Regions from separate parts of the Bowmanella yangjiangensis genome, predicted to be linked through region 1. Evidence: riboswitches for the same ligand, from Rfam matches in the RefSeq annotation. Region 1 holds a riboswitch; the other holds the start of a gene.
The links. A riboswitch is a leader RNA that binds a small molecule or an ion and turns the genes downstream of it on or off. The one in region 1 is predicted to bind molybdenum cofactor.
Positions count from the first base shown of each region.

Region 2: linked by a shared signal. The riboswitch ahead of moaA (GTP 3',8-cyclase MoaA) and the one ahead of moaA (GTP 3',8-cyclase MoaA) in region 1 are both predicted to bind molybdenum cofactor.

Region 1 covers NZ_JAHDJU010000003.1:202,878-207,297, forward strand. The annotation lists gene moaE (molybdopterin synthase catalytic subunit MoaE) at 1-381, opposite strand, end outside; gene moaD (molybdopterin synthase sulfur carrier subunit) at 406-651, opposite strand; gene moaC (cyclic pyranopterin monophosphate synthase MoaC) at 648-1,133, opposite strand; gene moaA (GTP 3',8-cyclase MoaA) at 1,205-2,188, opposite strand; molybdenum cofactor riboswitch at 2,175-2,309, opposite strand; gene KJY73_RS16565 (MATE family efflux transporter) at 2,942-4,297, shown strand; gene KJY73_RS16570 (YciI-like protein) at 4,337-4,420, shown strand, end outside.
Region 2 covers NZ_JAHDJU010000001.1:1,654,086-1,658,505, forward strand. The annotation lists gene moaB (molybdenum cofactor biosynthesis protein B) at 1-126, opposite strand, end outside; gene mobA (molybdenum cofactor guanylyltransferase) at 139-675, opposite strand; gene moaA (GTP 3',8-cyclase MoaA) at 676-1,644, opposite strand; molybdenum cofactor riboswitch at 1,635-1,755, opposite strand; gene KJY73_RS07380 (alginate export family protein) at 1,835-3,007, opposite strand; gene narL (two-component system response regulator NarL) at 3,168-3,833, opposite strand; gene KJY73_RS07390 (hypothetical protein) at 4,137-4,420, opposite strand, start outside.

The DNA.
Region 1 (4,420 bases):
CTGGTCCATTAAGAATTCGCAGGCGGCAAAAGCGCTGCCACGGTGTTTGCTGGTAACACCCACAAACACAATTTGCTCGCCTAAGTTAAGTTTTCCTACCCGGTGAATTAGCCGGACTCGGCCCAAGTGCCAGCGCTGTCGCGCCTCATCCACCAATTCACTAAGGGCTTTGCTTGTCATAGCCGGATAATGCTCAAGTTCCAGGGCTTGCACCTGTCGGCTCAGATTGTTATCCCGCACTAAGCCGACAAAATGCACCACGGCCCCATCACTTTGGTTATTCGCGGTTAGTGCCTGATATTCAGCGGCCAGATCGAAGTCCTGCTGTTGCACTGAAATATGCTCTTGCTCTGGCGCTTTAGTCATTTGTATTTTGCTCATATCAACTTACTGATTAACCTAAGCTCAGCCACCGGTAACGGGCGGGAAAAAGGCCACTTCGTCGCCGCTGTTAAGGGTGCAATCTTCATTGACCAGGGTTTGATTAACCGCCACCAGGGCTTTATCCGAGGCTAAAAATTCCTGCCAGCGCTGGCCTTTTTGCGCCAGTTGCGCTCGAAGTTCAGCAATATTGCTGACATTGGCTTCCAACTCCAGGCTGGCGCAGTCCAGCACTTCACGAAGTTGAGCGAAAAACAATACCTTAATCATGCCAGTTCCCCTGCTTGCCAATGGCCGGTCTTACCGCCTTGCTTTTCTAAAACCCGTATCCCTTCGATCACCATGGCCGGATCCACCGCTTTACACATATCAAACAGGGTCAATGCCGCCACACTCACGGCAGTCAGGGCTTCCATTTCCACCCCGGTTTGGCCCGCTAGCTTACACATGGCAATGACTCTGACCCGGCTTTGCTGGGGCTCTGCTTCAAAATCCAGTTGCACTTTGGAAAGCATCAAGGGATGACATAAGGGGATCAAACTGGCGGTTTGCTTGGCGGCCTGAATACCGGCGATACGCGCCACGGCAAACACATCGCCTTTGGCATGTTCACCGCTACTTATCATCTGCAAGGTACGCGCTGACATGCGAATATAGCCTTCGGCCCAGGCGGTGCGTTGACTAACCGCTTTGTCGGTAACATCCACCATGCTGGCTTCACCACGACTGTTAATATGACTAAGCTGGCTCATTAGCCGCTCCTTTTTATATTGTTTCGGCGCATAGCCTAAATGCAGAATACACAGGGCTTGAAGCGATGTTTTCAGCCGCCTAACATAGCAAGATGGCGGGTTGCCCCGGTATAGCCTTTATCCAACCAGTGGCTAGCATCTTTTTGCCCAAGTAAGTCGCGTAAACGCTGCTGAAGAGCGGCCACATCTCCGGCTTGCATCAAGGGCCGTATATCCAATCCTTGCTCGGCAAATAAACATAAATGCAACTTACCTAGTGCAGATACCCGCAAGCGGTTACAACTGGCACAGAAGTCTTTACTGTAAGGCATAATCAGACCAATTCGCCCGGCATAGTCAGGGTGCCAAAATTCTTCAGCCGGCCCCGCAGTACTGGCCCTGACCACAGGTTGCCAGCCTTGCTCAAGCAGTTGCTGTTTAATCGGCTGACCAGACACATGGTTGTCATTAAAAAAGCGTTGGTTGTCGCCGGTTTGCATCAGTTCGATAAATCGCAGGGTGAGCGGCGTGCTTTTCAGCCAGTGTAAGAAGCCGTGTAACTGACCTTCGCTATAAGGTTTAAGTAAAACCGCGTTCACTTTGACCTTCAAATCTAAGGCTGCAGCCTGTTCCAGCCCGGCTAAAATATCGCGCAATTTATCGTGGCCGGTAATGGCAGCGAATTGTCGAGGGTCCAGGCTGTCAATACTGACATTCAGTGACGTCAACCCGGCTTGCTGCCAGCTTTGCACTTTGGATTGCAGTTGAAAGCCGTTGGTGGTCAGTGCCACTTCATCAATACCGGCTGTATTGGCACACAAGGCGATTATGTCGGCGAGATCTTTTCGCAGCGAAGGCTCGCCGCCAGTAACGCGAATCTTACGCGTGCCCAGGCCCGCAAACGCCTGTGCTAAGGTGTGTATTTCATTTGTAGCCAGAAAATCACGATCACTGTCACACTGATAACCATCAGGCAGGCAATAGTTGCACCTGAAGTTACAAACATCAGTAATAGACAGCCGCAAGTAACGAAACCTGCGCCCGTATCTGTCAATGAGCTTATTGTCGTCCTGCATTTTACCTTTCCAAACATGGGAGGCTGCTTGATTTCTCGCACAACCCTGGCAGGCACATGACCTGCGGCCAAAGAATCATGCCAAAAGGTGTAGACTCAGAGGCTCGGTATTATCCTAGACCTGCATTCTAGAGGTCTTCTTTCGCTCAGCATAGCGCAAAGATTTTTACATTAGCCATAAAGTGAATAACGCCGCGCGGGCCATGGTGGAATATCTGCGGTAAATAGCATTAGGACCAGAAAAGAAGGCCCGGGTCCTCACACAAACCCGGGCCTTATTGCAAGAGCATCAGGCACACTGCCTGCTTATTGTTCCCCGTAGGCAAATGCCTTAGGAAAGGTGGCGGTATCTTATTTTAATGTCGGCTTAGCCGTTCTTGTTATTGTTGTTTTGTGTGGACATAGGCCACATACCCTCCTGGCAAGTCCGCTCATCGCATCCAGCGATAGAATTGTACCGTTCCACCTGTTGCGCTTTAGAGTTAGCAGACTTAGTGCCAAGATTTATTTTTATTTAAATTCAATGCGTTAACGGATTGAAAGAATATAGCATGCCAAACACGCTGTTCATTAAGGTGCAGGATTGCCCCAGGTTTGTGCAGGCAAACGTCCGGGTCAAAGAAATGCGGAACAGACCCCGGATTTTCCGAGCTACGGCTATCTAAAGTGTTGTTTTGTTGCTTAAACGAAAATTCATCCTCAGGCCTTGCTGGCTGTGGTATAACAACGCCCCGATGATATGCAGTCGCAGACGATGAACCTTAGTCACGAGATCCGCCAACTTACCAAACTTGCTTGGCCATTATTGATTGCCCAGGTTACCCAAACCTTGATGGGCGTTTCCGATACCATTATGGCTGGCCGTGTGTCTGCCACCGATATGGCGGCCGTAGCTATTGCTGCCAGTGTGGTTATGCCGCTGCTGTTTTTCCTGCAGGGAATTATCTTAGCACTGCCACCTATTGTGTCGCGCCTGAACGGGGCAAAGAAGTTTGACGAGATCCCGGAGAAAGGTCAGCAAACCTTGTGGCTGGCGTTAATGCTCTCCGCGCCCCTGGCGCTGGCCGCATTTTTTGTGCCCAGCCTGCACGGCAAATTGGGCATGGAGCCAGAGCTTCAGCGCATTACCCTGGAATACATTCAATACCTGCTGTTTGGCGCCCCCTGCTTTGCTGTATATCAGGTGTTTCGTCAATATTGTGAAGGGCTGTCTGTTACCCGTCCCAGTATGGTGATTATGGGTATCGGCCTGCTGGTGAATATCCCGGCTAACTACATTTTTATCTATGGCGAGTTTGGCGTGCCAGCCTTTGGTGGTGCGGGCTGTGGTATTGCTACCTCGCTGGTGTTTGCCGCCATGATGTTAAGCACCTGGCTGTACCATCACTTTGCGCCTTCTATGCGGCGTTTTCATATGTTCCAACAATGGTATGCACCGCGCTTTAATGAAATTGCCGAGATCTTAAAGCTGGGCGTGCCTATTGCCATGACCATTCTCTTTGAGGTGTCCTTGTTTGCTGTGGTGGCGCTGCTACTGGCACCTTATGGAGCCACTGTGGTGGCGGCTCACCAAGTTGCCTTGAACTTCTCCTCTTTGATGTTTATGGCGCCATTAAGCATTGGCCTGGCGCTCGCCATCAGGGTCGGGCATTTACTCGGCGAAGACCAACCGGATAACGCCAAACGCGCGGTACAAGGTGCCTGGCTGGTCGGTATTTGTTCGGCTACCCTTACCGCATCTGTGTCTTTCTTGCTGCGTTATCAAATCTCCGGCCTCTATACCGCCGACCAACAGGTAGTAAAAATGGCAGCGGATTTGATGTTTTTGGCCGCCCTGTTCCAATTCTCTGACGCGATCCAGGTAATTTCAGGCTGCGCCTTAAGAGGCTATAAAGATGCCAAGGCCATGTTCTATATCAGCTTTGTGTCTTATTGGGTGATTGGTCTAAGTACCGGCTGTATTCTCGGGTTGACGGACTGGATAGTACCGGCAATGGCCGCGACTGGGTTCTGGATCGGCTTTATTGTCGGTCTGACATCAGCCGCCATCTTACTGGGCTGGCGCCTTGCTTATATTCAGCGGGCGCAGAAACAACAGCTCGCGGTGTAAAGGCACCTCTGGTTGGTTTGATACACAAAGGAGCGCAACATGCACTATCTGCTAATCTATACCGTTGCCGACGACTATTTAGCGCGTCGCCCTATGTATCGTGACGCCCATATTCAGTTGGCT
Region 2 (4,420 bases), on a different contig from region 1:
TCCGGCGCTTTGTAGCCTATCTTGCAGATACTGCCCGGCGTTGTCCTGCTCTTGGGTGCGGCTGTCTGAAACTGTCAGTATGGCGATATTCAATGCGGCTTCGGGTGACAATGGTGCTGTATTCATAGGGGATGTCCGTTAACCTGCAATGGCGGATTGCCACTGTTCTGGGGTATTCAAATTACGTAGTCTGTGTTTGGCTTTGCAAGGTAGAGCACAAGCCTGTAAATGCGCCAACATATGGCGCACCGAACCTTGTCCTTCGTTATCCATCAGTTGCTTAAGGTAATTGCGCAAAACCTCAGTGATGGGTAAATATAGAGGCAGAAAACAGTGCTGGAAATAATAAGGACGGCCATTTTTGCGCCCATAGCGGTACAAGTCATGCAGCAGAGATGGCCGCAGAAATGGCATATCTACAGGTACAATCAACAACTCATCTAGGTTGTTGGCTTGGGTGAGGGCGCTATGAATGCCGCCAAGTGGTCCGGCATCTTTTACCAGATCTTGCACAAATCCGAGCTGATTGCGGCTAATTAGTACCCGTTCGCAGCCACTTTTTTGTAAAAGCTGCTGCGCTTGTTGTAGCAAGCTATGGCCATGGTATTCGAGCAGCGCTTTGTCTTGCCCCATCCGGCTGGAACGCCCGCCGGCCAGCACCAATCCAATCAGCATTTAGCCTCCCAGCATAGCCAGTTGTTGGGTGGCACCGGTCAGACCTTGTTGTAACCAATGACGGCTGTGTTTTTGCCCAAGCAGTTGCAACATATGTTGCTGCAAACCGGCAATATCGCCTTCTTGCAACCAGGGCGCCAGAGACAACCCCTGCTCGGCAAATAAGCACAGATGCAGATTGCCCGTGGCAGACACCCGCAGCCGGTTACAACTGGTGCAGAAGTCTTTGTCATAAGGCATGATTAAACCAATATTCCCTTGATAGTCTGGGTGGCAAAACTCCTGTGCGGGTCCGGCAGTTTTATCCCGTATTATGGGTAGCCAGCCACTGGCCAGCAATTCGGCTTTTATGCTCTGACCGCTCAGGTGGTTTTCGGCAAAGAATGCCTGATTGTCGCCAGTTTGCATCAGCTCAATCAGTCGAAGTGTGACCGGCGTATTTTTCAGCCAGTTCAGCGCGTGTTTGAGCAAGGTCTGAGAGTAGCCTTTCAAAAGCACGCTGTTAACTTTGACCTTAAGCCCCTGCGTGAGGGCACTCTCAACCCCCCGTAGCACGATATCTAGTTTGTTGTGCCCGGTAATGGCATGAAATTGCCTGGGATCCAGACTGTCGATACTGACATTCAAGGCGCTCAGTCCGGCGTCCTTCCATTGTTTAACCTGGCCGGGTAATTTGAAGCCATTGGTGGTCAGCGCTACCTTGTCAATGCCTTGAGTTTGGGCACAGATGGCAATAATCTCCGTCAGATCCTTACGCAGTGAAGGCTCCCCGCCGGTTATACGGATTTTTCGGGTACCCAGTCCGGCAAAAGCGCCTGCCAAGGTGGCGATCTGTGGTTGACTGAGAAAGCGCGTTTTGCCGTTACCCTGATAGCCATCCGGCAAACAATAGGTACAGCGAAAATTGCAAACATCAGTGATGGACAGTCGCAAATACTGAAAGCGTCGGCCAAATCTATCTTCCAACATGATTCCTTACCTTTCCAAACAGGGGAGGCTGACAAATTTCTCCATCAACCCTATAGGCCGTTACCCCATGCCCGAAGGTTTAGCGATAACGGCTCGGCAGGCCGGGCGTTGTCCCGACGTATTAATGCTACGGCAAACCAGACGCCAGGCTATTCCCCAAAAGGGATAGACAGGCGGTGCATTGGGATAATTACCAGTTGGCGGTGACCATTAACCACAATTTGTCGGTGTCCGAACCATGATGTTTGGCCCGGTAGCGAGCCATTTTCAGCAGCAGCTTAAGATGCGCATTAACAGCATAGGCTGCTGAGGCGTCCCATTCATGGCCATAGCGGATAGCTTGTTTGTCACTGTCAAAACGATGATAAGTCAGTTGCAGTTTTATTCCGGCCAAAGTCGTGCCAGCACCGGCATAACGGTCTTGTAACCCGGTTAGTGGCGTGTTGAGAAATTGATCGGCAAAACCCTGGAACTTATGCAAGGTGGCCAGTGGCGTGATAACCCGGCCCTGACTGTCTGCCCCCAATTTTTCGTAACCTAATGTCCAGCTTATGCCACTGAGCTCGCCATCTAATTGCGCGAGTCCGTAGGTGGCCTTGTAATCAACTGGCTGCTCGGCATAGTCCTGCTGGCGTGCCAGACTCAAGGTCAAACGCATTGCGGGAAGACTGCCTTGATAACGCAAGCCAAAGGTTTTATTTGATAGTTGCGGCGCTTGTTCAAAGTCCATCCAATAAGCAAAGGCGCTAATACTTTGTTGGGCGTCCAGGGCAAAGCGTCCGTTAACAAGGTGAGTATCGCCGCTAAAGCGTCCTTGGGGACTATCCTCGCCAAAGATACGGTTCACTTTGCTGATATAGCTATAGTCGAGGTTGAGATTTTCCTGGGGAGTGAATTTAACGCGAAGCGCGTCAAAGGTTTGCTCGTTTTGCCGCCAACCCACGCCACCGACAAAGCGCTGGTCATCGAGATTGATGCGCTGACGACCTGCATCCAGGCTTAAGTGTTGTTGCTGATAGCTTAGATAGGCTTGATTCAGATCCTGACCTTTGGGATCGGCAATCACCGGTCTGTCGCTTATCCCATTCAGTGTGGAATTGTATTTATCCGTGCCAAGGCTCCACAGGCCATCCACTTCCAGCGTACCACTGAACCCATGATATGCGCCGCTTTGGTAACTAAAGCGGCCTCGGAGGGTATTGGCGATAGCCTGTTGAGACATATTGTGTTGTTCGACAAACTCCGTGCGGTAGCGCAGGTTCAGGCTTACCTTGCCCTTAGTGAGGGTATCTTGCAGGTTGTCTGCCTGACTTGGTGTGATAATCAGCGGTGTGAGAAGCAGTAAAAGGGCCATGTGTTTCATATTCAGTGTCCGGGTTGATAAATCTCGGACTTACTATGAAAAGGACCCTGGTTGCTTAAATTGATATAAATCAACTCAAGCAATGCGCTACCCATAAGCATCTAATGCCTCGCCTCTAAAGGGGTAGAGGCGAATGTCAGGGGATATTGAACGGGGCCACTCAGACCCTGGCGTCGCCTTTGCTTTGTTGGTTTACCATCCACACCGCGGCTTCGACCCGCGAGCGCAAATCGAGCTTTTTCAACAGGTGTTTTACATGCACCTTTACCGTGCCGTCAGAAATATCCAGTTCCCTGGCAATCAGCTTATTGCTCAGCCCTTTGGCAATAAGCTTAAGGATGTCCAGCTCCCGGCTGGTGAGGCTGGCCAGTGCGCGGTTGGTCTGTCGCTGCGGTCGGCGCAAGGCCGTTGCCAGGATTTCGGTGAGCTTCGGACTCATCACCATCTTACCCAGAACGGCTTCTTTAAGTTTCTCAATCAGTGCTTCGGGCTCCATATCCTTAAGCAGGTAGCCATCAGCACCCAGACGGATGGCTTCTACCACATCCTCATCGCTGTCTGACACCGTCAGCATGATAATGCGTGCATCCACGCCACGTTCGCGCAGGGCTTTTAAGGTCTGCAGGCCATCCATGCCCTGCATATTCAGATCCAGGGTGATCAGATCCGGGTCGAGGGATTCGGCCAGCTCAATAGCCTGCTGACCGCTACTGGCTTCACCTACTACGTTCAGGTCGTCTTCCAGTTCTATTAGTTGTGTGAGCCCTTTACGCAGCAAAGGGTGATCATCGACCATCAATACGGTAGCGGGGGTTAACTCAGACATTTCGGGCTCCGGCTTTTATCTGCATAATCATCAAAGACTAACGTTTAGGGGGAGGGATGCCAACCAATCTCAGGAGATAGGTGAGTACCTCTAAATGGGTAGTTGTTTTTGGCGGTTTTCATACTTAACACCTTGCGAGAGGTTTTGAGCTGCGTTGATTGTCTGGCGAGTGTGTATCCTATTGCCGCACTATGCTTGCCACCTTGCTCCACATTAAGGAACTTTTTTTATCTCCTCTGGTGCGCTCCTTGCGATATGTTTGGGGCAAGGATCCGCAATCCACTCAGGTTAGCTGTTAGTCTGCTATTTATCGGCGAGGTGCGTTAGCCAGGTTTTTAGCAGCGACTTCTCGCTGTGAAGCGCAAGAGCAAAAAATACTCCAAGCGCTAGCACGACCAATGCACTTGCCCATGCCATAGTCGATGTTGCTTCATAAGCCCCCCAGACAGCGATGATTGGGATCGCTATCACCGCAGCGTAGATTCGATAATTGTGCATTGAGGTAACCGCATTGGCCGCCTCCAACTTAAAATGCGCCAGGATTGCCCAGTCATCGATGATAAACAGTAAAATCCAGGCGATGATAG